2 regions of the Polymorphum gilvum SL003B-26A1 genome follow, and region 2 is predicted to be linked to the other one. Evidence: riboswitches for the same ligand, from Rfam matches in the RefSeq annotation. Region 2 holds a riboswitch; the other holds the start of a gene.
The links. A riboswitch is a leader RNA that binds a small molecule or an ion and turns the genes downstream of it on or off. The one in region 2 is predicted to bind S-adenosylmethionine.
Positions count from the first base shown of each region.

Region 1: linked by a shared signal. The riboswitch ahead of SL003B_RS16425 (O-succinylhomoserine sulfhydrylase) and the one ahead of SL003B_RS17440 (hypothetical protein) in region 2 are both predicted to bind S-adenosylmethionine.

Region 1 is NC_015259.1:3,508,080-3,522,345, reverse strand. It holds gene SL003B_RS16475 (ion transporter) at 1-281, shown strand, start outside; gene SL003B_RS16470 (MATE family efflux transporter) at 366-1,715, shown strand; gene SL003B_RS16465 (quinone-dependent dihydroorotate dehydrogenase) at 1,712-2,809, opposite strand; gene SL003B_RS16460 (DUF952 domain-containing protein) at 2,806-3,150, opposite strand; gene SL003B_RS16455 (S24 family peptidase) at 3,412-4,020, shown strand; gene SL003B_RS16450 (thermonuclease family protein) at 4,046-4,933, shown strand; gene SL003B_RS16445 (lysine--tRNA ligase) at 4,980-6,638, opposite strand; gene SL003B_RS16440 (tellurite resistance TerB family protein) at 6,757-7,254, shown strand; gene apaG (Co2+/Mg2+ efflux protein ApaG) at 7,260-7,652, opposite strand; gene SL003B_RS16430 (CDP-alcohol phosphatidyltransferase family protein) at 7,845-8,453, shown strand; gene SL003B_RS16425 (O-succinylhomoserine sulfhydrylase) at 8,464-9,678, opposite strand; SAM riboswitch at 9,724-9,803, opposite strand; gene SL003B_RS16420 (2'-deoxycytidine 5'-triphosphate deaminase) at 9,928-11,037, shown strand; gene SL003B_RS16415 (DUF6460 domain-containing protein) at 11,151-11,423, opposite strand; gene SL003B_RS16410 (helix-turn-helix transcriptional regulator) at 11,532-12,584, opposite strand; gene SL003B_RS16405 (aminotransferase-like domain-containing protein) at 13,026-14,266, opposite strand, start outside.
Region 2 is NC_015259.1:3,728,488-3,742,753, forward strand. It holds gene SL003B_RS17405 (sigma-54-dependent transcriptional regulator) at 87-1,538, shown strand; gene SL003B_RS17410 (hypothetical protein) at 1,676-2,251, shown strand; gene SL003B_RS17415 (VWA domain-containing protein) at 2,311-3,984, opposite strand; gene groES (co-chaperone GroES) at 4,304-4,591, shown strand; gene groL (chaperonin GroEL) at 4,645-6,285, shown strand; gene SL003B_RS17430 (coniferyl aldehyde dehydrogenase) at 6,515-8,002, opposite strand; gene SL003B_RS17435 (SlyX family protein) at 8,182-8,394, shown strand; SAM-I-IV-variant riboswitch at 8,478-8,592, shown strand; gene SL003B_RS17440 (hypothetical protein) at 8,640-8,966, shown strand; gene yciA (acyl-CoA thioester hydrolase YciA) at 8,974-9,390, opposite strand; gene SL003B_RS17450 (Crp/Fnr family transcriptional regulator) at 9,502-10,191, opposite strand; gene SL003B_RS17455 (ChbG/HpnK family deacetylase) at 10,405-11,202, opposite strand; gene SL003B_RS17460 (glycosyltransferase family 39 protein) at 11,430-12,950, opposite strand; gene SL003B_RS17465 (glycosyltransferase) at 12,960-14,096, opposite strand.

The sequences.
Region 1 (14,266 bases), 220 kb from region 2:
TGTTCCAGGTGATGACGCTGGAAAGCTGGTCGATGGGCATCGTGCGTCCGGTCATGGAGGTCCACCCGTACGCCTGGCTGTTCTTCGTGCCGTTCATCCTGTGCACGGCCTTCACGGTCCTCAACCTCTTCATCGGCATCATCGTTTCCGCGATGCAGGAGGAGCATGAACACATCGCCGAAGCGGACCGTCAGGCCATTCACGACGAGACGGGGATCATCCTGGAGGAGGTACGCGCGCTCCGCCGGGAGGTCGAGGCGTTGCGACGGTCTCAGGCCTGACCGGATGCAGGACGGGCGCATGACGCTGGCCAGGATCGGGCGGACGTGTGCTTTGAAGGAGCGCCGGTCGGGAAAGGCGCATCGATGACGGCCAGCTCAGAGCGCGCCTTCGCGGTCACCCATCGCAGCGTGCTCGCCATCGCCGTACCGATGACACTCGCCTATCTGTCGACGCCGATACTCGGCATCGTCGACACGGCGGTCATCGGCCAACTGGGCGATGCCGCCCTGGTCGGCGGCATTGCCGTGGCAAGTGTGCTGTTCGACCTGGTCTTCACGACCTTCAACTTCCTGCGCTCCGGCACCACAGGCTTGACCGCACAGGCGCTCGGCTCCGGCAACCAGCAGGAGATGCGGGCAACGGTCCTGCGGGCGCTTGCGATCGCAGTGGTATCCGGGCTCGCCGTCGTCGCCCTCCAGCGTCCTTTGCTCGGCATTGGCCTCTCGTTCCTTGGCGGCAGCGCTGCGGTCCAGTCCGCCGCGTCGAGCTATTTCGAGATCCGCGTCTACAGCGCCCCGTTCCTCCTGGCCAACTACGCCATCCTCGGCTGGTTCCTAGGTCTCGGTCGCGCCGGCACCGGGCTGATGCTGCAGACCGTGCTGAACGGGCTCAACATCGCGTTGAGCGTCTGGTTCGTCATCGGCCAGGGCTGGGGCATCCCGGGCGTCGCTTTGGCAACGGTCATCAGCGAGATCGCCGCCTGTCTGCTCGGAGGGCTGCTGGTGATGCGCGCGACCCGTGGCGGGACATGGCCGAGCCGGGCGGTCCTGCTTGATCGAGCCGAGGTCATGCGGGTCGTGGCAGTGAACCGGGACATCATGATCCGCTCGTTCTCGCTCCTGTTCGCCTTCGCGTTCTTCACCGCACGGTCCGCCGATCAGGGCGATGTCATATTGGCAGCCAATGCGATCCTGGAGAAGTTCTTCCTGGTCGGAGGCTATTTCCTCGACGGGTTCGCGACGGCTGCGGAGCAGCTTGCTGGGCGGGCCGTCGGGGCCCGTCATCGACCGGCCTTCGACCGGGCCCTCAGACTGACCATGGTCTGGGGTTTCGTCATGGCAGGTGTTCTCGCCGCCTTCTATGCCTTGGCAGGGCCGTTGATGATCGATCTGATGACCACCGCGCCCCAGGTCAGGGACGCTGCCCGGATCTACCTTGTCTGGGCGGCGCTGACCCCTGTTGCGGGGGTCCTGGCATTCCAGATGGACGGGGTCTTCATCGGTGCGACCTGGTCGCGGGACATGCGCAACATGATGCTGCTGTCCCTTGCGCTCTTCCTTTGCGCCTTCTGGCTGCTGTTTCCCGTCCTGGGCAACCACGGGCTCTGGCTCGCCCTTGAGATCTTTCTTCTGATGCGCGGCTTCAGCCTCTACTTCGTCTGCCGTAGACGGGCCGCGCAGACCTTTGCAGCCGCGGCCCGACCGGCCGCCTAGGTAATGTCCTGGCCGCTCCAGGCCTCCAGATCAGCGCCGCAGGCGTCGGCGAGGCTGTCCAGTCCGTTGCGCTCCAGTTCCGTCGAAAGATGCGCAAGGATCCGGCCGACCAGGCCCGGCCCTTCATAGACAAGGGCGGAGTACAGTTGCAGCAGCGTCGCGCCGGCAGTGATCTTCGTCCAGGCGGCTTGCGGGCTGTCGATGCCGCCGACGCCGATGATCGGCAGGCTTGGCCCGACCAGCTTGCGCATCCTGGCAAGCACGATCGTCGACTTGCGGAACAAGGGCCGCCCGGACAGGCCCCCCGCTTCCTGCGCGTGGTGTCGCTCGGTCAGTCCGGCGCGCGACACCGTCGTGTTGGAGACGATCAGTCCGTCCACGGCGGTTGCCGTCACCTCCTCGGCGATGTCCTCCAGGGCCTGCTGGTCGACGTCGGGCGAGATCTTGAGCAGGACCGGCACGGCCCGGCCGATGCGACGTGCCTCCTCGTCGCGTGCCGTGATCACGCGGACCAGCAGTTCGTGAAGACTGGACCGGGCCTGCAGGTCCCGCAGGCCCGGGGTGTTCGGCGAGGACACGTTGACGGTGAAATAGGATGCGAGGTCGGCGAAGCGGCGGATGCCGGCGACATAGTCGGCGACCCGGTCCGCGCTGTCCTTGTTGGCGCCGACATTGACGCCGACGATGCCGCCGCGCGCCGCCCGCGCCTCGAGGCGGCGGCGCAGCGCGTCGTGGCCTTCGTTGTTGAAGCCGAAACGGTTGATCACTGCGCGGTCGGCGGCGAGGCGGAACAGGCGCGGACGCGGGTTCCCGGGTTGTGGTCGCGGAGTAACCGTGCCGACTTCGGCGAAGCCGAAGCCCATGCCAAGAACCGCGTCGGGAACCTCGCCGTTCTTGTCGAACCCGGCCGCCATGCCCAGCGGATTGGGAAACGCCAGATCGAACAGCCGCATCGTCAGCCGTGGATCGGCCCGCCGGCCGCCGCGTGGATAGAGGCCAGCCCTGAGGGCGGCGAGCGTCACGCCGTGGGCGGTCTCCGCGTCAAGGCAGTGAAGAGGGCGCAGAAGGAGGGGGCCGGCAAGGGGGCCGATCATCGGTCGAGGTCCGCAAAGAGGTGGCTGCCATCCGGTGCGATCGGGAGGTCGCGCACCCACAGCGCATCGGACGGTACGAGCGGAGCGTAGAGGTGGGGAAACAGGTCTCCGCCCCGCGACGGCTCCCATTTCAGCTCTGCGCCGAACCGCTCGGCATCGAAAGCGACGAGCAGCAGGCCGGTCTGGCCGGCAAAATGCCTAGTGGCGGTTTCGCGCACTTGCGCAGCCGTGGAGAAATGGATGAAACCGTCCTTCTGGTCGACCGGGGCGCCGTGGAAAACGCCCTCTTGTTCGGCCTGTTGCCAAAGTTGGCGGGGGACGATCTTGAAGATCCTGGGCATGCCTGAAGGCCCCTTCTGTCCCGCTTCGCCGCGTCTTGCGCGCCGCCGGGAAGGCCGCGGGAATGATTGCGGCGCGGACCCTAGCCGGTCGTCACCGGATCGACAACCGGGCGGACAAAATATCTGGACTCGCATTAACAGCGGTTCAGGAATATATACCAAGGATAGAAACGATCGAAGGGATATATTCCTTGATTGTCAACCGAAACGGAGGTTGATCCGATGCTTTCCCACGAGCGCGTTTGGGCGGCGATAGACGCCTTGGCAACCCGTAAGGGTTTGTCGCCTTCGGGTCTGGCGCGGCGGGCCGGCCTCGACCCGACGACGTTCAATCCGTCGAAGCGCATTGCGGGCGATGGCCGACCCCGCTGGCCGTCGACGGAATCGCTCGCCAAGGTGCTGGAGGCCACCGGAGCGCCGCTCGCCGAATTCGTGGCCCTTGCCGCGCCTCTGGAAACGGACAGCGCGCCGCCGGCGACGTCGCCCATGACCGTTCCCTTTGCCGGGCTCGACCGCGTCGCATGCGAGGGATACTTCGATCCGACGGGCAACCCGATCGGCCGCAACTGGGACGAGATCCCGTTTCCCGACCTGCGCGGCGAAATCCTCTATGCGCTGGAGGTCAGCGGCAACGCCCTGTTGCCAGTCTATCGCGACGGCGACATCCTCGTCGTGGCACCCGACGTGCCGGTGCGCCGGGGAGACCGGGTGATCGTCAAGGTCAAAAGCGGCGAAGTGATCATCCGCCTGCTGCACAGGAGAACCGCCAGGACCGTCGAGTTGCATTCGCTTGCGCCCTCAGGCACGGTTCACCAATGCGAACTGGACTCGATCGAATGGATCGCACGGATCGTCTGGGCAAGCCAGTGAACCGGCTGGCCGCAGGACGCGCATCATGACGGCAGGCCGGGCCATCGTTGCGGCGCTGGCAGCCGCCCTTCTGGGCGCGCTCCTCTATGCAACGCCTTTCGGAAAAAGTCTCGAGACGCCTGTCGAGGTGACCGCATCCGGCGATGATCCGGTCCCAAACAACGTGACTGATGCCCTGTCGCAGGCCGCGGTCCAACCGGAGATCGGCATCGCCGAGGCTCCGCCCGACGATCCCGCGCCCCTGCCTCAGCAGATCCGCAACGTCTCGCCCGAGGGGGCATCGCCTCCGCCCGTGACGGGGACGCTGAAACGGATCGCACCCGACGAAAGACTGCTCTCGCCGTCGCAGTTTGCGAAGATGCCGGACACGACCGTCACCCTGAAGCGCCCGGTCGTCCGGGACGCTGGCGTCCTCGTGGCGGGGTCCCTGGTCGTGCATCTGGCCCATATCGTTGCCCCGGCCGTCGAAACACAGTGTACCTCGACGCAGGGAGATCCATGGCCCTGCGGAGCGCGTGCGCGCACGGAACTGCAACGCGTCATCCGCTTACTGGCCGTGGAGTGCGAAAAGACGGCAGATCTCGGTGACGGCGAGATTGTCGCAGTCTGCCGCCGCAACAGGATCGACCTCGGCGCCTGGTTGCTTCGTAACGGCTGGGCGACCCCGGCGCCGGATGCTCCCGCCGGCTACCGCGACCTGGAGACGGGAGCCAGACAGGCCAGGGCAGGAATGTGGCGGTCGGAAGAGGCGGCCGACCTGGCGCCTGCCGTCGAATTCGCCATACCCAACCTGGACCTGGATGGCCTGCTGGCATCCGACGTCGCCGCCGACCCGTTCAGGGTCGGGGACGACTTCGATGGCGCGACGGGCGTCCCCGATCCGGCGAGCGGTCTCCCCGGATCGGACCTTTAGGTCGCCGCCCGAAAACTTCGCCCGACCTTGAACGTCTCTGTATGCGTCAGGCGGCCAGGGCGCCGGACAGGGCCTGGGCAATCAGGGCGCGGGTTTCGGCAAGTCCGTACAGTGCGACGAAGGAGCCGAAGCGGGGCCCCTGCTCAAGTCCGAGCAGCACCTGGTACAACGCCTGGAACCAGGCCACCGAAACACCGGGACCGCCGTCCGGGCTCTTCTTGTTGTGGTCCTGATAGCGCTCGATGCCCCTTGCGACATCCAGGGCCGCGTCCTGGATTGCGGCGCCATCGGCATCGGCAGGCAGGGCAGCCAGTGCGGCATCCAGCGCTTCCAGGGCCCGACGCTCGACCTCGTCCGGCGTCCGGTATTTCTTCGCCGGTTTGACGAAGTCGTCGAAATAGCGGATCGCGTAGCCGACCAGGTCGTCGAGCCTGGGATGCGTTTCGGCCGTCACCCCGGGTGCGTAGCGCGAGATAAAGGCCCAGAGCACGTCCTTGTTCTCCGCATTGGAGGCCGACACGAGGTTGAGCAGCATGGAGAACGGCACCGGCATGTCGATCACCGGGACGTTGCCGGAATGGATATGCCAGGCCGGATTGGCGAGTTGCTGTTCGACCGGCATCGACGGGAACTTCGATGCGAAGGTGTAGTACTCGTCGACCGTCCTCGGGATGACGTCGAAATAGAGCTTCTTCGCGGTGCGTGGCTTCTGGAACATGTAGAGAGAAAGGCTCTCCGTAGGGGCATAGGTCAGCCACTCGTCGATGGTCAGGCCATTGCCCTTGGATTTCGAGATCTTTTCGCCGTTCTCGTCCAGGAACAGTTCGTAGACGTAGTGCTCCGGCGGCGTGCCGCCGAGCGCTGTGCAGATGTTGTCGTAGATCGGCATGTTCGGGCCATGGTCTTTGCCGAACATCTCGAAGTCGACGTCAAGAGCCGCCCACCGTGCACCGAAATCGGGCTTCCACTGCAGCTTGACCTGTCCGCCGAATATGCTCTGGGTGATTTCTTCGCCATCCTCGTCGACAAAGGTGATGCTGCCGGCCTTTGCGTCGACGGCCTTCATCGGCACATAGAGAACGCGACCGGTCTTGGCGGAGATCGGCAGGAACGGCGAATAGGTCGCGCGGCGCTCCTCGCCAAGTGTCGGCAGCATGATGTCCATGATGGCGTCGAAGCGCTCGGCAACGCGCTGGAGGATCGCGTCGAACCTGCCGGACTTGTAGTATTCGGTCGCGCTGGCGAACTCGTAATCGAAGCCGAACGTATCCAGGAAGCGGCGCAGCATGGCGTTGTTGTGATCGGCGAAGCTCGAGTAGTCGCCGCCGAACGGGTTCGGCACCGAGGTCAACGGCTTGTGCAGGTGCGGCTCCAGAAACGCCCTGTCAGGCACGTTGTCCGGGATCTTGCGCATGCCGTCCATGTCGTCGGAGAAGCACAAGAGCCGGGTCGGGATGCTGTCTTCGGTCAGCAGGCGGAATGCCGTACGCACCATGGTGGTGCGTGCGACTTCGCCGAAGGTGCCGATGTGCGGCAGGCCGGACGGACCGTAACCGGTCTCGAACAGCACCGGACGAGACGGGTCCCGTTTCTCGATCCGCTTCACCAGTTTCCGGGCTTCCTCGAACGGCCAGGCCTTGGAGATCCTGGCCGCCGCGACGAACTCGGGCGACAGGTCAAGCGGCGGGAGAGGGCGTGCGGTCATGGTCTCGCGTTCCGATGCATTTTCCGGGGGGAGAAGCCAGCGGGTTTCGGGGTCGCGCTGGCCGACAAGCGCGGGGACACTAGAAAAGCCGATGCCCCGCGTCAATCACGAGGGGGTGATGCAATCGCTTGAATACGCTGCCGCGACCCTATACCTGTGGCCGATGCGCCTTGGCGCGGCTTGGATAAGGTTTTTGGAAACGATGCGCGAGACCGTCAGCATTCAGGAAGCCCTCGTCTATGTCATGGTCACCATGTCCGCTGCTGACAGCAGCATGACCGACGCAGAGCTAGCCTCCATAGGCGAAATCGTGAAGATTCTTCCGATCTTCCGCGGATTTGACACGGAACGTATTGTCAAAGTTGCGCAGGATTGCGGCGAGCGCCTGCAGAACCAGGACGGTCTGGACGAGATCCTCGATCTGGTTGCCGACAGCCTTCCCGCCAAGCTTTACGACACCGCTTATGCCCTGGCGGTCGACGTCGCAGCGGCAGATCTCAGCGTCGAACAGGAGGAACTGCGCCTCCTCCAGATGCTGAGGGATCGACTGTCTCTCGACAAGCTGACGGTTGCGGCGATCGAGCGTGCGGCCCAGGCACGGCACAAGGTGGCCTGAAACCGTCAGTTGAGATTGCGGGAAGCCTGCGGCGTGTCGAGGGAAAAGGCGGGGATCTCGACTTCGAGCGTCTCCCCGTCGGCTTTCTGCATGAGATAGCTGCCGACCATGATTCCGGACGGCGTGGAGAGGGGACAGCCGGAGGTGTAGTGGAACATCTCGCCGGGCCGGATCACCGGCTCCTCGCCGACCACGCCCGCGCCGCGCACTTCCTGCACCCGGCCTTGCCCGTCCGTGATCCTCCAGTACCGCGACCGCAACTGAACGGGCTCAAGACTGAGATTGCGGATCTCGACGGTATAGGCCCAGAAATAGCGCCCCACCTCCGGCTCGGATTGCTCGGGCAGGAAATGGGGTTCGACGGTTACCTCGATCCGATGCGTGACGGCTCGGTACATGCGGGTGGTACCTCTTGTTCGACTGTCTTGCGCGTTGATGATCGGCGCTCAGGTCTGACGTTCATATAGGTCATGTCGTTGGACGCGGACAGCATCTGGCGTTGTCCGGTGACGCGCCCGTGATTGCTGCCCGGCTTGCCGAGGCGCGTGGATTTGGCCATGACGGGCGAAGCACCGACCGGAGCCCTGCAGATGTTTGATGCCCGCCTGCGTCCCTTGATCGACCCGCCATTGAACGCGCTCGGGCGTCGCCTGGCGGAACGGGGGGTTTCAGCGAATGCCGTCACGATCGCGGGCGGGGGCCTTGGTGCGGCTGCGGCCGTGGCGATCGCGCTTGGCGCTCCGGTCCTGGCCGCGATCCTGATCGTGACGAACCGACTCGCGGACGGCCTCGACGGCGCCGTCGCCCGATCGACACGCAAGACAGATCTCGGCGGCTATCTCGATATCGTGCTCGATTTCTTCTTCTACGGCTCCGTCCCCTTCGCCTTTGCGATCCTCGATCCGGATACCAACGCGCTGGCAGCCGCGGCGCTGCTCTTCAGTTTCTATGCCAATGGCGCGGCCTTCCTCGCCTTTGCCATCATGGCCGAAAAGAACGGATTGGCGACCACCCGCCAGGGATCGAAATCCCTTTACTATCTGGGCGGGCTCGCCGAAGGAGCGGAGACCATCGGCGTGTTTCTGGCCATGTGCCTGTGGCCGGCCGGCTTCGCGGTCCTGGCCTGGTCGTTTGCAGCCGTCTGCTTCCTGTCGGCGGCCGCCCGCTTCGTCATGTCGGTGCAGATGCTGAAGCGTTGACCGTCGGTCGTCAGAGTGCCGCCGCCGCAGACAGGGCACCTGCGAGATCTTCCAGAAGATCTTCGGGGTCTTCCAGCCCGACGGAGAGCCGGAGCAGGCCATCGGTGATGCCGAGTTCGGCTCGGGCGGTTTCTTCGACGCTGCGATGGGTCGTCGTAGCCGGATGCGTGATCAGGCTCTTTGCGTCGCCCAGGTTGTTCGAGAGCTTGATGATCTCCAAAGCGTTGGTGAAGGCGAAGGCAGCCGGCTTGCCGCCCTTGAGCTCGAAGGCGAGCATGGTCGAGCCGCCCCGCATCTGCCGCGCAATGAGCGCCGCCTGCGGGTGATCGGGGCGGCCCGGATAGATCAGGCGCGAGATCTCCGGCTGCCCCGCGAGGAAGTCGGCGAGACGGGCGGCGCTCGACGACTGGCGCTCGACGCGGATGGTCAGGGTTTCCAGGCCCTTCAGCAACACCCAGGCGTTGAACGGGCTCATTGCCGGGCCGGTATGCTTGACGAAGGGCATCACCTGGTCGTCGATCCACTCCCTGGTCGACAGCACCACGCCGCCGAGGCAGCGGCCCTGGCCGTCGATGTGCTTGGTCGCGGAATAGACGACGACGTCTGCGCCGAGCGTCAACGGCGACTGGAACATCGGTGTCGCGAAGACGTTGTCGACGATGACGCGCGCGCCGACGGCGTGGGCGATCTCGGCGACCGCGGCGATATCGATGACCTCGAGGGTCGGATTGGTCGGGCTTTCGAGGAAGACCGCACGGGTGTTCGGTCGGACCGCGGTGCGCCACTGCTCCAGGTCGGTGCCGTCGACGAGCGTGCTGTCGACCCCGAACCGGGGCAGCAGCGTTTCGACGATGTAGCGGCAGGAACCGAACAGCGCCTTGGCGGCGACGACGTGGTCGCCGGCCTTGACGCTGGCCATGATCGCGAGGTTGACCGCGGCCATGCCGCTGGCGGTGCCGATCGCCGCCTCGGCGCCTTCGAGGGCGCACATGCGGTTCTCGAACATGGCGACGGTCGGGTTGGCGTAGCGCGAATAGACGAAGCCCGGATCCTCGCCGTTGAAGCGGGCTTCGGCGGCCTCTGCCGTCTGATAGACGAAGCCCTGGGTCAGGAAGATCGCTTCCGACGTCTCGCCGTATTGGGAGCGAACGGTTCCGCCATGAACCAGTTCGGTCGCCGGGCGCAGCGGCCTGCGGGAAGTCGTCTTGTCGTCGGATGCGGCCATGATCGCGTGCTCCAGAATGCAAAAGCCCCGGCCGAACGGGCCGGGGCTTTTTGCCTCCCGACCTTTTTAGCGACTTGTTTAACGTGGCTGCAAGCCGGCCGGCCCAAATCACCACGGAGACGAGCCCTGATAAGCCATTCGCCGGCTGGCGTCAATCGGCTCCAAAAGCCGGTTGGAACTGGCCGGCGCTTGGGCTAATCAGCACGATGCAGGATTTGGCCGCAAACACGCTGCCGGGGGACGACGCACATGACCGAGACGACCGAGATGCGGCCGGAGGGCATCCTGCCCGCGCACATGATCGAGGACATGTTCCGCAACGGCGCGATCCGCAGCGAGACGCCCCTGGTGGACGGTCAGATTCAGCCGGCGAGCCTGGATCTTCGCCTGGGAACAAAGGCTTACCGGGTTCGCGCGAGCTTTCTGCCTGGCCCTGGCGTCACGGTCGCCGACCGGTTGGACGCGCTCAGGCTGCATACGGTCGACCTGGCCCACGGCGCGGTGCTGGAGACCGGCTGCGTCTATATCGTCCCGCTCCAGGAAGTCCTTGATCTTCCTGCCATAATTTCGGCGACGGCGAACCCGAAGAGCTCTACCGGCCGGCTCGATGTGTTCACCCGGGTGATCACCGACGATGCGAGGGCCTTCGACACGGTCGGCGCCGGCTACAGCGGACCGCTCTACGCGGAGATCTCTCCGCTGACGTTTCCGATCCTCGTGCGCACCGGCTCGCGCCTGTCGCAGATCCGGTTCCGGATCGGCAACCCCTTGATTTCGGACGAGGATCTTCAGGAGATCCATGCCGCGCAGCGTCTGGTCGACGGCGGCGACGAGCGCATCGGGGGAGGTGTGCAGCTGTCGATCGACCTCAAGGGCAGCGGCGAGGGGAGCCTGGTCGGCTACCGTGCCAAGCACCACACCGCAGTGATCGACGTCGACCTGCGCGCCGTCCACCATCCGTTGGATTTCTGGGAACCGATCCACCGCCGCGACGAGGCCTCGCTGATCCTCGATCCGAACGAATTCTATATACTTGTCAGTCGCGAAGCGGTGCACGTGCCGCCCGATTTCGCCGCCGAGATGGTTCCCTTCGATCCGCTGGTCGGGGAGTTTCGCGTCCACTACGCCGGCTTCTTCGACCCCGGTTTCGGCCACGGCCAGGCCGGCGGGACGGGGTCGCGGGCGGTTCTGGAGGTCCGCTCGCACGATGTGCCCTTCCTTGTCGAGCACGGGCAGACCGTCGGCCGGCTGGTCTACGAGCACATGGCCGAGCGGCCGCGCCGCCTCTACGGCGAGGGCATCGGCTCCAACTACCAAGGCCAGGCGCTGAAACTTTCTAAGCATTTCAAGGTGTTATAGGCCGTCCGGCGGTGGGGGTTCGGCGCTGGAAGCCGGTAGTCCTGAGGACGTGCCGGAAACCTGCCGGAGGACCGCTGGAGACCTGCCGGTCTCCTGTCGCAGGCCGGCAGGGGCTAGTTCCGCCGCATGCTGAGCAGGCGCGTGAGCGCCCAGACGGGAACCACGATCACCGCGCCGAGGACGAAATAGCGCCCGATGCGCTCGATCGCCTCGAAGCCCATCTCCCACAGCCGCTGGAAGAAGCGCAGGACCAGATCGATGAGTTCCAGCGGGTCGAGGTCGATGGCCGACAGGATCACGCCGACGACGAAGGAGAGGAAGACGAGGCGCACGATCACCCGTGCGGGGGTGTCGCCGAGAAAGCGTCTCAATGCGTCGCCGGCCATGCGGGAATCCTTTCGAAGCGGAAGAGCAGCTGCGCGCAAGATAGGGACTGTCGGCGCCGGCCGCATCCCCCTTCCTTCGTCGCTCGGGCAGAGGGGGAACGCGAACCGTCAGCCGTCCTGGCGCGTCGGACCGCCGATGCCGAACAGGCGGATCGACTTCGGCGGAACGCCGTACCAGGTCTTGACGGCGCGGGAGAAGGCGCTGAGTTCGGAAAAACCGAGCAGGAAGGCGATCTCCTTCATCGGCAGCCTGGTGTCGCGCAGGTAGCGCGCCGCCATGGAACGGCGGATGGATTCGGTCAGCTTGCGGAAAGAGGTGCCCTCCGTCTCCAGCAGGCGCTGGAGGCTGCGCGGCGACATCCCCAGCGTCGAGGCGACCGTCTCCAGGCTGACGGTCCCCGCCTTCAGGCTTTCGTTGATCGTCTCCGCCACCTTGGCGAGCGGTTCTGCCTCGCCGGTCCGGCTGCCCAGTTCGTGGATCGCCGCCTGTTCGATGATGGAATAGAGGTTTGGCTCGTTCTGGCGCGGACGCAGTGACAGGTGGCGGGCCGGGATGAGGATTCTGTCGACCGGCTGCTGGAAGGCGATCCGCTCGCCCATGCGCTTCTGGAACTGCGACCACTTCTTCGGCCGCGCCGCACTGAACTCGATCCGCAGGCCGATGTCCTGATCGCCGGCGGCATGAAGGATCCGGCTCGCCGCCCAGGCGACGCGGGCGAAGGTGTTCTGGGTCCGCGGACCGAACCGGTCCGCCACGTCCCATTCGAGGATCCCAAAGTCGCCGTCCTCGCGAAACAGCATGCGGTAGCAGTTGGTCCGCAGCGGCAGGAACCTTTCCCAGTTAGCGAGCGCAACGCGCAGACTGGGTGCGCACAGGGCGAGATAGTCGAAGGTCGATACCAGGCCGACCGGCATGTCGGCGCCGATGTCGAGCATGTCCGCATCGTCGCCGGTAACCGCCGCGACATATTCGAACACCGACAGGAAGGTCGCGAAGGCGATGGTCGAGCCTTCCTCCCGCGCGATCGTCGGTGCGAAGCCGAACCGAGCGGCAACCGCCTCCCAGTCCATGCCGTGCCGTTTCGCGAAGACCTCGACGAGTTGCAGGGTGTCGGCCCGGCACCACTCGTTCGGGTTCGCCTCGGGAGTGATCGTGTCCATCCGTCCGTCGCCGCCTCATCCGATCGAACGTTCCTGTCTGACGCTAGGTAAAATGGCGTTTGAGGTCAATTTGCCGTCAGAGATTGTCAAACATCACAGGGGGAGGAAATCCGGAGGCAGGTTCGCCGGTGCAGGAACGGCGAAAGCATTCAAATCCGGACCGCTCCAGCGTCACGGACGGGCGCGGCAGCGCGTTTCCGGGGTTTCGATCGCGACGCTAAGGTCGTGGCGGCATTCGTTTTCCCGGGCGCGCCCGGCGCGTTCGGGTTGCCGCTCTCCTGCCCGCCATTCGACCGGACCGTCCGCGCTCGGGTCGGACGGTCCGCGTGTCGCTGTCCTTCAATCGGAATTTCGGATCGCGAAAATGTGAACGGGTCTGGACCGGCGAACCGGCGGGGCGAGCCGGATCGCGCGTCGCGATATCCCGAGACAGGCATTCGCTCAGTTCAGGATATCGGCGAGAAACGCGATGAACCTCGGATCGGTCGCATAGGCGACGTTGACGCGCATGGCGGCAGTCTGCCTGCTCTTGCGGTTGGGATGGAAGACCGAGCCGGGCGAGATGAAGATGCTGCGTTCGGCGGCGGCGCGGCATAGTTCCAGTTCGATGACGCGGTCGGGAAACTCGGTCCAGAGATAGAAGCCGGGGATCGAGCTGTCCATGACGGAGAGCCCCAGCCCCTCCATCTGAACCCGGGCGGCCTTGTAGGCGTCCTCGACCCGGCCCTTGAGGCGCCGCAGGTGCCTCAGGTAGTGCCCGGCCTGGATCAGGTTGAAGACGAACCGCTCGACATGGTCCGACGAGTTCACCAGCGTGACCATCTTGATATCCGCCAGGCGGCGGACGATGGCCGGGTTGCCGGCGATGTAGCCGCAACGCAGGCTGGCCGACAGCGTCTTGGAGAAGGTGCCGAGATAGAGCACCCGGTTCAACTGGTCGAGGGCGGCCAGACGCGGCAACGTCGCCGGGAGGATGTCGGCCAGGGCGTCGTTCTCCACCAGCAGGAACCCCCAGCGCTCGGCGAGCTGCATCAGGCCGAAGGCGCGTGCGGGCGACAGCGAACTGCCGGTCGGATTGTGGCCGTGGGACTGGGTGACGAACATCTTCGGCTTGTGAACGGCGAGCTTCGACGCCAGGTCGTCGAGGTCGGGCCCGTCGCGCTCGCGCCGAATACCGACGATCTCCGCCTTGGCGAAGGTCAGCTTGGCGAACAGCGGATAATATCCGGGCTCGTCGACGAAGACCGTGTCGCCGGGCTCGATCAGGTGTCGGATGATCAGGTCCAGGCCGTGATTGACGCCGTGGATCAGCAGCAGGCCTTCGGGCTGGGCCGAAATCGACCGCTCCAGCAACTGAACCCTGAGCCTGTCGCGCAAGGGACCGTAGCCCCACGAACTGCCGTAGCCGAAATCGATGGCGTCCGGATAGGGCGCCTTGGCATGGGCGAAATGTCGCCGCAGTTCAGAGCCTTCCATCCACAGGGGCGGTGGTCGACCGTCCCCGGGGCGGACCTCATAATGCTTTTCCAGCTGTTCACGCAGCAGGGAGACGCCGTCGATCGCCGCGGCGACATGCGGAGCAGGCGCCATCGGCGCGGCGATCCGGACCTGCGCCATGTAGTAACCCGATCCGGGACGCGCCTCGAGCAGCCCCCTGGCGACGAGCCGATCGTAGGCTTCGG
Region 2 (14,266 bases):
TGTTTACCCTGTTGGCAGAAAGTTCGCAGGACGGATCGCAGTGATCCCGCCGCAGGAAAACCGAGAACAACGGGAGTCACCCGGGAATGGGGAGTCAGCAGGGCCAGGCCAGGTCCGTCCATGTTCGCATTCTCGATGCCTCGCCGGCGGACGCGACACGCGCCGCGACCGTCTGCGCGAAGCTGTCCGCCGACTGCGCCGATCCGGTGCTCTATTCCGATCCGAAGGCCTGCCTCGACGCGCTCGCCGACCAGCCGACCGACGTGCTGATCCTAGACCTGGAAACCATCGGCGGCGACGAGGCGCTGGCGCGCTACGCCGTGCGCTGCCCCAGAGCGGTGATCATTGCGGTCAGCGCCAGGGGATCAGTGTCGCGCGCGGTCAACGCCATGCGCGCGGGCGCCCACGATTTCCTGACCAAGCCGTTCTCCCTCGACGCGCTCGGCGACAAGGTCCAGGCGCAACTCGGCATGCGCCGAAAGCCGCGGCCGGCCCCGATGGCCGAGGGCGGACCGGCGGACGCGCGCACGCTGCAGACCGGCACGACGGAGGCCTTCGGCCGATTCGTCGGCATGTCGCCGGCCATGGTCTCGGTCTACGATCAGATCAGGCGTATGGCGCCGTCCGGCGCGCCCGTGTTCATCACGGGGGAATCGGGCACCGGCAAGGAATTGTGCGCGCAGGCGGTCCACGACCTTTCGGACCGGCGCGGCGGACGTTTCGTGACCCTCAACTGCGCCGCCATTCCGCGCGACCTGATGGAAAGCGAGATCTTCGGCCACGTGCGCGGCGCCTTCACCGGCGCCGTCGACACCCGCGCCGGGGCGGCCGAACAGGCCGACGGCGGCACGCTGTTCCTCGACGAGATCGGCGAGATGGAAATCGCCTTGCAGAGCAAGCTGCTACGCTTCCTTCAGACAGGCACGTTCCAGCGGCTGGGCGACAGCAGCGACCGCACCGTCGACGCGCGCATCATCTGCGCCACCAACCGCGACCCGACGGCCGAGGTCGCCGCGGGGCGGTTCCGCGAGGACCTGTTCTACCGTCTGCACGTGCTGCCGGTCCATCTGCCCCCCCTGCGCGAGCGGCGCGACGACATCATGCCGCTGGCCCGGGCCTTCCTGGCCCGCTTCGCCGCCCAGGAGGGCCGGTCGTTCAAGGGCTTCGACGCCGACGCCCAGGCCCGCCTGCTGGCCTATTCCTGGCCGGGCAACGTCCGCCAGCTGGAAAACACCATCCGCCAGATCGTGGTGATGAACGACGGTCCGGCGATCACCCTCGACATGTTGCCGATGCTCATCCGCGACGGCGGCGGACGCGCGCGCGCGGCGGCGGACGACACCCGCGATCGCCACCGGATGGCGCGCCAGAGCCGGCCCTTCGCCACCATCGAACCGCTCTGGGCGCAGGAGCGGCGCATCATCGAGGATGCCCTCGACGCCTTCGACGGCAACATCGCGATGGCGGCGGCCGCCCTGGAGATCAGTCCGTCGACCATCTATCGCAAGCGCCAATCCTGGTCAGAGCGGCTGCAATAGGCCGCCGACGCGCACCGACGGGAGCCGGGTCGTTTACCGCACCGCACGCATGCGCTTGTGCACGAGACCGCGCCGGTTTATATCGGCGTCTGCTAAGTCGACGAAATAATTGAGACTTGTGGGCCGGGGGGCGTGAGATGTCTGGAAGGTTTGTTGCCGCGCAGGTTCTTTGCAGCGCGACCGTTGGCGCCCTGCTGATGGGCTGGACCGCGTTCGGCGCCGCCCATGCCCAGACGGGGGCCCAGACGGGGGTTCCCGCGCCTGCCGCAACGCTCGTCAGCGCCTACGAGGCCCTGGACGCCGCCTGGGACGCCGCTCCGCTCGCCTTCACGGCGGCGACATTCGTGCGCGAGCCGGCCTCCGGCTACGGCCAGTACGAGCCGCTGGCGAGCTCGGTCTTCAGGAGCGACGAGACGCTGGTGGTCTATGCCGAGCCGGTCGGCTACGGCTTCGCCGCCGGTCAGGACGGCTTCGGCATCGAGCTGAAGGCCGGGTTCGAACTGCGCACGCCAGGCGGACAGGTGCTTCTGCGCGACGACGGGTTCGCCACGCTCGGCCGGTCGACCAGGACGCGGTCGCGGGAGTTCCACGCGACGCTGAGCTTCCGGTTCGACGGCCTGCCGGCCGGCTCGTACGTCCTCGCGACGACGCTGACCGACATTGTCGGATCGAGCTCCGCCAGCTTCGAGCTGCCCTTCTCCATCGCCGATTGAGACCCCTGCCCGGGCGCCGTTGCGCCTGGCCGGTACGCCTGACCGACCTGCGGCCCGCCTCAACGCGCCAGCCGCAGCCTGCTGATTTCCTTGCCGATCCGCTCGAAGGCGGTGACCAGTTCGCTGTTGGAGCCGGCGTCGAAGGCCATCTCCGGCGACGACGCGCAGTCGCGCAGCAGCTTGCGGGTCGCGTAGTCGCCGACCTGGAACGCGATGGTGTAGACCTGCGTCGCCTCGTAGGTCGCGGCGTTGCGGCAGGCGAGCGCCGTCCGCTCGTCCATCTTGGCGGCGATCTCCCCGGCCGTGTCGATGCCGCTGCCGAGCCGCTGTTCGGTGCCGTAGCCGTAGGCGTTGTATTCGGTGCGGTTGTGGCTCGACGACTTGTCCTGGTAGGTGTTGGCGCCGTCGGTCATGACGATCATGATCCTGCGGTGGTCCTTTTCCCGCTTCTGGTCGGGCGAGCGCCCGCGCGAGAAAGGTTCCTGCGGCGTCAGCACGCGCCAGCCCCAGACGACGCCTTGGTGGATGTTGGTGTAGCCGTCCGCGCGCATGGCGGCGACGGCATCAAGCAGGGCCTGCTTGTCGTTGGTCAGATCGGTGATCGGCTGGGTCTTGCACAGGAAGTTCGGTCCCTGCGACGACGAGGTGCCGTAGGACTTGGGCTGGTTGCGGTACTTGCAGAGGCGCCCCTGGGCGACCTCGCGCGTGGCGAGGCTGCCGTGGATCGGGCTGTCGCCCTGGTCGTAGATATTGACCTGGGCCGCCTGCTTGGCGGTCAGGGAGCAGGCGCCCGCGTTATCGGCCAGCCAGTTATTCGAATAACGGTAGCCGTCGCGGTTGTCCGGGGAGCTGTCGGGCTCGTCGGGGGCGAAGGCGGGAACGTACAGGCTCGCCGGTACGTCCGGATCGGCCGCGTCGTCGGTCACGTCATAGGGCATCGGCCGGGCCTCGACGCAGCCGAGCCAGTCCGTGCCGCCGAGTTGCTGGTAGAGCGAGAAGCGGCTCGGCCGGCCGTTGACAAGGGCGGACGACGAGAACAGGGACGGGACCGGCGTGCCGTCGCTGCCGGTCTGGAAATTGGTCCAGTGCACGGGCGAGCGGCCTTCGCGGTCCATCCAGGGCTGCGTCGCCTTGTCGGCGCCGATGTTGACGAAGGCGGTGAACGGCACTAGGCCGACCATGACCCGGTCGTCCTCCGTGCTAATCTCGTTGATCGACATCAGCGTTCGGATCAGATCGGAGGCGGCCTGCTTGAGCGTCGTCATGCGCGACCCGGCCATCGAGCCGGAATTGTCGAGCACCAGCACCACGTCGAACGAGGCGGTGCCGACCTTGGATTCGGCCATCACGGCGAAACTGATCTCTTCGACGCCGAGCAGCGGCGCGAAGAAGGTCGGCATGGTGACGCCAGCCTCGACGCTGATCGTGCCGTCGCCGACGGTCACGTTGCGCGACACGCTGCCGCGCTCGGGCGCCGTATAGAGGCCGTCGAAATAGGCCTCGGCATGCTGGCGGATCTGCTCCGCCGTGTATGTGCCGGATTTGTAGTTTGCAGCCAGCGCGGTGGCGTCCGCCGCCGACTGCAGGCGGCTCTTTTCCGTCACCACGCGCGACATGTCGATGCCGACGCCACTGCCCGCGGTCAGCAGGAAGGCGAAAGAGCCGAAGGCGATCGCGATGTTGCCGCGCCTGTCGGAGAGAAAGCGGAAGATCTTCACGGCCAGAGTCCCCATTTCGGGGTCTTTCTACCCGATCCGGTTTTCCAGCCGATTTAGGAAACCGTTAAAGTTTGGCTACAAGGCTGCTCGAATGCGATGCAAGGGACCGGGCAGCGGCCGGCACCGGGACCGGGACTCCGGCCGGCAGGAATTTTCTCGATCCGCGCCATTGACATCGCCAGAGGGTGATCATAAATCCTTCGCGCGTTAGCACTCGCTTGAGGGGAGTGCTAACAGGACGCGGGATCTCCCCCGCGATCTCTCGAGCCATCAACTTTGTGGATTGCGTGCTGCCTTCGGATGGGGGCACGCCGCATGAGAGGAAAGAGCCAAGATGACATTTCGTCCGCTGCACGACCGTGTCGTTGTCCGCCGCGTGAATTCCGAAGAGAAGACCGCCGGCGGCATCATCATCCCGGACACCGCCAAGGAAAAGCCGCAGGAAGGCGAAGTCGTCGCCGTCGGCCCCGGTGCCCGCAAGGAGAACGGCGACCTGATCGCCCTCGACGTCAAGGCCGGCGACCGCGTCCTGTTCGGCAAGTGGTCCGGCACCGAGGTCAAGATCAACGGTGAAGACCTGCTGATCATGAAGGAATCCGACATCATGGGCGTAATCGCCTAATCCGCGTCCGACCCGATCCTTCAAGTTCCAATCCAGACAAGTGAGACGAAACCATGGCAGCTAAGGACGTAAAGTTCGGCACCGACGCCCGCGAGAAGATGCTCCGCGGCGTCGACATTCTGGCCAACGCCGTGAAGGTCACCCTCGGCCCGAAGGGCCGTAATGTCGTTCTCGACAAGGCCTTCGGCGCTCCGCGCATCACCAAGGACGGCGTGTCGGTCGCCAAGGAAATCGAGCTGGAAGACAAGTTCGAGAACATGGGCGCCCAGATGGTGCGCGAAGTGGCGTCGAAGACCAACGACGTCGCCGGTGACGGCACCACGACCGCGACCGTTCTCGCCCAGTCGATCGTCAAGGAAGGTGCCAAGGCGGTTGCCGCCGGCATGAACCCGATGGACCTGAAGCGCGGCATCGACCTCGCCGCCGCCGAGGCCGTCAAGTACCTGGTCGCCAACTCCAAGACCATCACCACCTCGGAAGAAGTGGCCCAGGTCGGCACCATTTCGGCCAACGGCGACACCCAGGTCGGCAAGGACATCGCCGAGGCGATGCAGAAGGTCGGCAACGAGGGCGTGATCACCGTCGAGGAAGCCAAGTCGCTCGAGACCGAACTCGAGGTCGTCGAGGGCATGCAGTTCGACCGCGGCTACCTGTCGCCCTACTTCGTGACCAACGCCGAGAAGATGCTCGCCGAGCTGGAGAAGCCCTACATCCTCCTGCACGAGAAGAAGCTGTCCAACCTGCAGGCCATGCTGCCGATCCTGGAATCCGTCGTGCAGTCCGGCCGGCCGCTGCTGATCGTCGCTGAAGACGTCGAAGGCGAGGCACTCGCCACGCTCGTCGTCAACAAGCTGCGTGGCGGCCTGAAGATCGCCGCCGTCAAGGCTCCGGGCTTCGGCGACCGCCGCAAGGCCATGCTGGAAGACATCGCCATCCTGACCGGCGGCACGGTGATCTCCGAAGATCTCGGCATCAAGCTCGAGAACGTCACCCTCGACATGCTCGGCAAGGCCGAGAAGGTGTCCATCTCCAAGGAGAACACCACCATCGTCGACGGCGCCGGCGCCAAGGAGGACATCCAGGGCCGCGTCGCGCAGATCAAGGCGCAGATCGAGGAGACCACCTCGGACTACGACCGCGAGAAGCTGCAGGAGCGTCTGGCCAAGCTGGCGGGCGGCGTGGCCGTCATCCGCGTCGGCGGCGCGACCGAAATCGAGGTGAAGGAAAAGAAGGACCGCGTCGACGACGCCCTGAACGCGACCCGCGCGGCCGTGGAAGAAGGCATCGTCCCGGGTGGCGGCACCGCGTTGCTGCGCGCCAAGTCGGCGGTCGAGAAGCTGACCTCCGACAACGCCGACATCCAGGCCGGCATCAAGATCGTCCTGCGCGCCCTTGAGTCCCCGATCCGCCAGATCGTCGAGAACGCCGGCGTGGAAGGCTCGATCGTGGTCGGCAAGATCCAGGAGAACAACGATCCGTCGTTCGGCTTCGACGCCCAGTCCGAGACCTACGTCAACATGATCCAGGCCGGCATCATCGACCCGACCAAGGTCGTGCGCACGGCCCTGCAGGACGCCGCCTCGGTGGCCGGCCTGCTGATCACCACTGGCGCCATGGTTGCCGAGCTGCCGAAGAAGGAAGCACCGGCGATGCCGGCCGGCGGCATGGGCGGCATGGGCGGCATGGACTTCTAAGAAGTCCATAAAGCCGCCCATCAGCGAGAATGCTGAACCCGCCAGGACGGGTTCGGGGGCGGCATGGACTTCTAAGAAGTCCATAAAGCCGCCCATCAGCGAGAATGCTGAACCCGCCAGGGCGGGTTCGGGGGCGGCATGGACTTCCAGGAAGGCCAAACGCTTTAGAATACGGAAAGGGCGGCTTGCGGGCCGCCCTTTTTGCTTGCCCGGGATCAGGACCGAGGCGTCAGCGCATCAGGTAGGCGGCGATCCAGCTGGCGATCCGGCCGAACGGCGGGCGGATCAGGCCGCCGGTGTTCCAGCGCGCCTGTTCGAACACGCCCTTGGCGTGGCTCAGCGCGCGGAAGCCCTCGACGCCGTGATAGGCCCCCATGCCGCTTTGGCCGACGCCGCCGAACGGCAGGTCGTCCTGGGCGTAGTGCAGCAGCACATCGTTGACGGTGACGTTGCCGCTGGTGGTGCCGGCGAGGACCTTGTCCCGGTTGGCGCGGCCGACCCCGAAGAAATACAGCGCTAGCGGGCGCGGCCGCGCGTTCACGAAGGCGATCGCCTCGTCGAGGCTCCGGTAGGCAAGGACCGGCAGGAGCGGGCCGAAGATCTCCTCCTGCATGACCGTCATCTCGTCCGTCACGTCAAGCAGCACGGCCGGCGCCACGGCATTCGGCAGCGGCTGCTGCGGAGGCGGCTCGGCCTCGATCTCGATCACGCGCGCGCCCTTTTCCCGGGCGTCGTCGAGCAGCGCCCGCTGCCGCTCGGCATGGCGCGCCGTGATCATCGAGGTGTAGGCGGGATCCGCCGTCCCGCCCGGATGATAGTGCCGGACCGCCGCGACATAGGCGGCGACGAAGCGGTCGAGATCCGCCGCGTGTACCAGCACGTAGTCGGGCGCGATGCAGGTCTGCCCGGCGTTGGCGGTCTTGCCGAAGGCGATGTCCGCCGCCGCCCGCTCGACCGGATGGCCGGGCTCGACGATGACCGGCGACTTGCCGCCCAGTTCCAGCGTCAGCGGCACGAGCGTGTCGGCGGCCGCGCGCATCACCTTGCGGCCGACGGCGGTGCTGCCGGTGAAGACCAGATGGTCGAACGGCAGGGCGGAGAAGGCGGCGCCGACGTCGGCTCCGCCGGTGACGACGGCGACCTGCTCCTGCGGGAAGATCTCGCCCAGCATGGCGGCCAGCAGCTCGGTCGTCGCCGGCGTGAGTTCGGACGGCTTGACCATAGCGCGGTTGCCGGCGGCAAGCGCGGTCGCCAGCGGCACCAGCGCCAGCGACACCGGATAGTTCCAGGGCGACAGGATGCCGACGACGCCGAGCGGCTGGCGGATGACGTGCGCGCGGCCGGGCTGGAAGGTCAGCGCCACGCGGCGGCGCTCCGGCCGCATCCAGCGGCGCAGGTGGCGATGCTGGTACTTGATCGCCTGCACCACCGGCGCGAGGTCCATGATCGCCGTTATCTGCGCCGGCCGGTGGCCGAAGTCGGCGCGCGCGGCCGCCTCGAATTGCCGTCGCCGCGCGACGAGCGCCGCCTTGAGCGCGCGCAGGGCGGCCCGGCGGCGCTCGAGCGGCGGCGGGCCGTCGGCGAGAAACGCCGAGCGCTGGCGCGCGAGCAGGGCGGCAAGGCTGCCCGCGCCGCTCGCCCCGTCGCTCGCCCCGTCGCTCGCCTGGTTGCTTATCTGGTCGCTTATCTGGTCGCTGGCCTCGCCCTGCGCCGTCATGGCCGCCCTTCCTGCACGGCGCGCGCGGAGGCCGCGCACCGGTCGAGGGCCAGAGTAAGGCGGCCGCCATCATCCGGCAACCGGTTCCGCAACCGCCTGCGCCGCGGCCCTTGACGCCGCCGCCGTTCGCCGCCAAGTGAAGGAGACGCCCCCCTTGACCCGACAACGCCGAGGCCCCGATGAGCAACGACCTGGACGCCCGCGTCGAAAAGCTGGAGATCGACCTGGCCCATGCCGTCTACACCATCGACGAGATCAACGCCGTGGTGGTCGAGCAGGCACGCCAGATCGACCGGCTGACGCGCAGGCTGGCCGACATGACGGATCGGGTCGAGGACCTGATCGAGACCGGCTTGGCCGGTCACCGGATCGACAAGCCGCCGCACTACTGAGGCCGGGTCGGCCGGCCGTCGCGGGCAGCGGCAGGCAAGGCCGGCGGCGCGATTGACGGCGCGCTCAGCGCATGGCATAAGCCGACCATCATCAAGAGAAGGGCTGGCGCCCTCGCCAACCTGCCCGGCCGGGCAAGGTGGTCTCCGCCAAGGGATGTGGTCCGCGCGCGCCGCGCAAGGACAACCAAGCGGTCCGGAAGCTGTCCTGCGCCAGTCCTCCTCGGGCAACCGACGGAGGATTTTTCATGTCTGCCCACCCGACCATCGCCGACGCCTGCGCCCTCGCCGACGCCACCCTCGCCGATATCGGCCTTATCGGACCGGCTGCGGCCGACGATGCCGCCTCGATCCCTCAGAACCGCGAGCGGCTTGTGCTGGCCCGGCTCAGCGCCATGCCCTTTTTCGGCGGCCTGCCGACGCATCTGCCCCCGCTTTCGCCCGACGAGCGCAGGGCCCGTCTCGACGCGCTCGTGGCGCTGTGGGCGAGCGGCTGCCCGCGCGCGATCGACGAACGCCTGTTCGCCGACCTGCTCGAGAGGAACGGATCGCGCAAGCGGCTGCGCAGCCGCTGACGGCCGGTCAGGCCGGGGTCGGGCAGGTCGCCGGGACCGGGCGCGGCCGGCCGTCCTCGTCGACGGCGACGAAAGTGAACATAGCCTCGGTCACCTTCTCGCGGTGACCGAAGCGGTGGCGCAGCGCCCAGGCCTCCAGGTTGATCTCCATGGAGGTGCGCCCGATCCGGCCGACGCGGGCATAGACGCACAGAACGTCGCCGACATGGACCGGACGGATGAACTTCATCCGGTCGATGGCGATGGTGACGACGCGACCGTTGGCCCGCTGGCTGGCCGCGATGCCGCCGGCAAGGTCCATCTGCGACAACACCCAGCCGCCGAAGATGTCGCCGGCCGCGTTGGTGTCGGCCGGCATCGCCATGGTGCGCAGCGTCAGCTCGCCGCTCGGCTGGTTGGTGTCTTCGGGCGTGGCATGCGTCACTGGGCTGGCTCCGTCGGTTCGTCGGGCGGTTAAGGGCGGCGCTCAAGGGCGGGCACTCAAGGGCGGGCACTCAAGGCCGGCCAGGCAAGGTGGCCGGTCAAGGGCGAATGATCAAAGGGTGGCGGCCTGTTCGAGCACACGCGGCTGCTCGAGGCAGTAGTAGCCGGAGATCCGGCTGATCGTGCCCGAGCGCTTCCAGTCGTTGAGCACGCGGCTGACGTTCTCGCGCGCGGCGCCCGCCATGTTGGCGATGTCGGACTGGCTGAGCTTGTAGTGGATCAGGATCCGGTCGCCGTCGAGCGTCTTGCCGAAGGTCTCCGACAGCTGCAGCAGCGTCTGGGCCACCCGGCCGGGCAGCGGCAGGAAGGAGCGCGCGGCGAGAATGTCGTTCGACTGCCGCAGCCGCTTGCCGACGATCGACAGCATGTGGCGGTAGAGGCCCGGGTTCTCGTCGGCGAACCGCTCGAAGGCGCTCTTGTCGATGAAGGCCAGCCGCGACGCCTTGAGCGCCGTCACCGTCGCCGAGCGCGGCCGGCCGTCGAGCAACGCCAGTTCGCCGACCACGTTGCCCGGCCCGAGAACCGCCAGCAGCTGCTCGTCGCCGTCGACCGACAGCATCGACACCTTCATCGAGCCGTCGAGGATGGCGTAGCAGCCGTTGCCCGGATCACCGGCCTCGAACAGGATCGCGCCGGGGGTGACACTCATCGGTCTTGCCAGTTTCGACAGCCCTTCGGCCAGGTCGTGAGACAGCCCCTCCAGGGAAAAGCTGTTGTCGAGAAAGCCCTTCAGATCCGCCAATGCCCTGCCCCCGCTGCCGCTTGGCCGCTCCCGTCGCACGGCGACCGGGCGCCAAGCGCAGAAGTGTGACCCACATCACGTGCAATTTCGCAATCTACGCCCATATCTACAACCATGGAAGCGGGTCGCCCCCAACCCGTTTCCCGACCTCCCGAAAAACGGCTCCCCCCCGCAGGAGCCGTTTTTTCGTTGGCCGCGGCAGGGCGGGCCGCTTCAGTAGAGAAAGACGTCCTTCTCGTCGAGCGTGCGAAAGAATTCGTCGCTCATCAGGACGTCGAACTGGCATGCGCGCACCGCCACCTGGTGTCGGGACTCGATCCGGCGCAGCCGGTCGTCCGGCACCGCCGGCATGCATGCGACGAAGGTCATGTCGGCGAGGCCGTCGAAATGGCCGCGCAACGCCTGCTGCAGGGCGGCGCGGTCTTCGAGCGCCGGCAACAACGGACCACAAGGCAGGGTCTTCAGGCCGTGCTTGGCCGCGAACCGGGCGAAGCGGCGAGCTCGCCAGCCTTCGGCGAGGGGAAAGATGAGGAGCGGCGGCTTCTTCAGACCGCAATCGGCCACGGCCTTCATGAGCAGGCCGGCGATCACCCGATGGCGCATCAGGCCGTCGCGCAGGGTGACGAAATCGGGCGCACGCCCGAAGTAGTCGGCGAACAGCCGGATCTGCGCCACGATCTCGCTGCGGACGATCTCGTCGGGCAACAGCCGCAGCGTCGCCCGGCGCGAGATCCAGCCCGGTGTGCGGAAGCTGGCGCCGAAGGTGTCGCGCCAGCGCAGGCTGCACGGTTCGCCCGTCCGACCGCTCAGGGCCACGGTCAGGCCGATCAGCGCATGGCCGGCCTCCTGCTCGGCGAGTTCGCGCAGCGGCAGGTATTCGCGGCTCCACAGGTCGGTACAGACAAGACAGCCAACGGCGCTCAGCCGACGGGCGGCGAGCAGCGACCGCACCGCCCGGTCGACGCCGAAGGCCAGACCGTAGTCCACCGCCGCCAGGGTGATCCTCTTCATCGCGCCCCAAATCCCCGTCCGGGGCTCAAGCCCCCCCTCTTCCCTACGGCAAAACCGGCCGGGAACACAATCGCTGCGGTCTGTCCAAAAAGAACGACGGAAAGAGCGCAGGGCACCGCGCCGCCACACCGTCCCGATGGTCACCTCGGGCGAGCATCGCGAGACCCGGGGCCTACTCGGTCCCAGAGTGCCGGCTGCAGGGCTCGCCCCGCGCCGCCGTCGGTCCGTCAGTCCAGTCCTCCGTTTCCGGGATCCTCGAAGACGGAGCGCAGGGGATCGCGGTTGGGCCGCGCGATCTCGTAGACGACCAGGTCTTCCAGGAACACGCCGTTGACGGTGCGCGCAAGGGTGGCAACCCGCTCGACGTGGTCGAACACCTCGGCAAGCCGGGCCGAATTGTCCCGGCGCGCCTCGGCAACATAGAGCCCGGGCCGGTCGAACAGGCCGGCTGCGACCGGCGGCATCATGACGTAGCGGATGCGCTCGTTGAGCTGGACGACGGGAAGCTCCTGCGCAAAGGCGAAGGACAACTGGCTGGTGAGCCCGTAGCCGGTGGTGGCGAGATAGGCGGCACCGCGGCTGTCGGCGAGCGCGCGGATCCCGGCCGTCACCTGCGGCCAGCCGCGCAGCTGGAAGGTCGGATCCTTGCGGGCGAAGCGGCCGGTCAGAGGATCGACCGCATGGACCTGGACGACGACGGCAACCAGCACGCCGAGCCCGACGGCCGCAGCCGACCAAAGCTGCCAGAGGCGCTCGCGGCGGCCCGGCGCGGCGGCAAATACCGCCGCCGTCAGCGCCAGGGCGGGAAACAGCGGCGCCGGCCAGTTGGCCTGGACCCGCGCGTGCAGGGAATGGAACAGCATGTAGGCCAGGAACGGCACCAGCGTCAGGACGATGAGGCTCGCCGCCCCGTCCCGCGCCAGCGTGCGCCGGCTCAGGCGCGCGACGCCGAACCCGGCGAGCACGGCGACGAGCGGATTGAGCAGGCCGACGAGCGCGCCGAGGAACTCGAAGACGTATTTCGTCGTCCAGTCGCCGCGCCCGGCGCGGCCGAACTGCTTGTAGAAGGAGGCCCATTCGTGTCCGTGATTCCAGACCAGTACCGGCGCGAAGCACAGCAGCGCGAGGCCGCCGCCGGCCCAAAGCTGCCAGCTGGCAAACCAGCGCCGGGCCTCGGGCACCCACAGGAGCCAGAGCACGATGCCGGCACCCAGGAACAGCACGGAATACTTGGACACCAGGCCGAGGCCGGCGAATACCCCGACCGCCAGCCACCAGTCCGCCCGGCCAGAGACATGAAGTTCCGCCAGCGCCCACAGGGTCAGGCCCCAGAAGAACACCGAGGGCGTGTCCGGCGTGGCGATGATGCCGCCGACGCCGATCAGGATCGAGGCGTTGAAGAACAGCACGGCCAGGCCGGCGACGTGCCGGCCAAACAGGATCGCGGCTGTACGCCACAACACCAGCGAGCCGACAGCCGCCGACAGGACGCCGACAAGCCGCACACCGAGCGCCGTGTCGCCGGCGATCTGCTGCCCCGCCCAGATCCACCAGGCGATCATCGGCGGATGGTCGTAGTAGCCGAAGGCCGGATACAGGCCCCAGATCCGGTAATAGGCCTCGTCCTCGACCAGATGGGCGTTGGAGGCGGTCCACAGCCGGAAAACGATCAGCACGCCGACGAAGAGGGCCAGTGCCGAAGGCCGCAGCCAGGAGGGAAGCGTCTCGCTGCCGGAGGGGGTCTTCACCGCGTCGCCTCAGGCCTTGCGCCAGGTCAGCACGGAACTGGCCGCATAGTTCCAGACCGCGCCCATCGCAGCACCCGCCGTCCCGGCCAGCCACCAGACCGGCTGCTGGTCGTAGATCAGGCTGGCGACGCCGACGTTGGCGAGCACGCCGACGCTGCATACGGCATAGAAGGTCAGCAGGCCGCGCAGCATGCCGAAGCCGGTTAGCCGGCGGTCGCGATAGGTCAGCCGGTTGTTGAGCAGGAAGTTGGACGTCATGGCGACGAAGGTCGCCAGCGTCTGCGCGACGTTGAACTCGAGGTCGAGCGCGACCAGGGCGGCGCGCAGGGCAAGCAGATGCACCAGCACGCCGCTGGCGCCGACCAGGCTGAACATGAGGAAGCGCACCGACACCAGGTCGCCGAAATACTTGGACACGAGCAACCCCAGATAATCGAGCGTGACGAGCGTATCGAGCTTGCTGTCGCCGTGCCTGCGTTCGCGGAAGACGAAGGGGAGCTCGCGGATGCGCAGCTTGCCGCCGCCAGTGGCAACGATGTCGAGCAGGATCTTGAAGCCCTGGGAGGACAGTTTCGGCGCCAACTCGTCGGCGACCGCCCGGCGCAACATGAAGAAGCCGCTCATCGGGTCGCTGAGCGAGACCTTGAGCAGCTTCTGCGCCAGGCCGTTGGCCAGGTTGGAGCCCCAGGTGCGCAGCGTCGACAGGCCCTCGCCCATCGCGCCGCCCTCGGCCTTGCGGCTGGCGACGACGAGGTCGGTCTCGCCCGTCTTCAGGATCGCCAGCATTCTCGGCAGCAGGGTCTCGTCGTGCTGCAGGTCGGCGTCCATCACCGCGACGAAGGGGGCGGAACTCGCCAGCATGCCCTCGACGCAGGCACCCGACAGGCCGCGTCGGCCGACCCTGCGGATCACCCGCACGCGCGGATCCTTGCGGGCGATGTCGCGCGCCGCCGCCGCCGTGCCGTCCGGGGAGTTGTCGTCGACGAAGATGACTTCCCAGGCGATGCCGTCGAGGGCCGTGCGCAGCGCCTCGACCATCGGCGCGACGTTGCCGCGCTCGTTGTAGGTCGGCAGCACCACGGTCAGGTCCGGCACCTGCAGCGCGGCAACCGCCTCCTCGCGCTCCTGTGCGTCGGTCGAGATCATGAAACGTCCATTCCTGGCACCCGGCGTTCCCGCCGCCGGCGGCCGTGCGCGGGCCGCATCGCAGTGGCCGGGACCATAGACAAAATGCCCGCATTTGCAAGCCGGTCTGACCGGTCGCCGGGGCCCGGGTGCGCCCCTTCCCGGCGTGCAGGGTGAGACCTGTTGCCGCG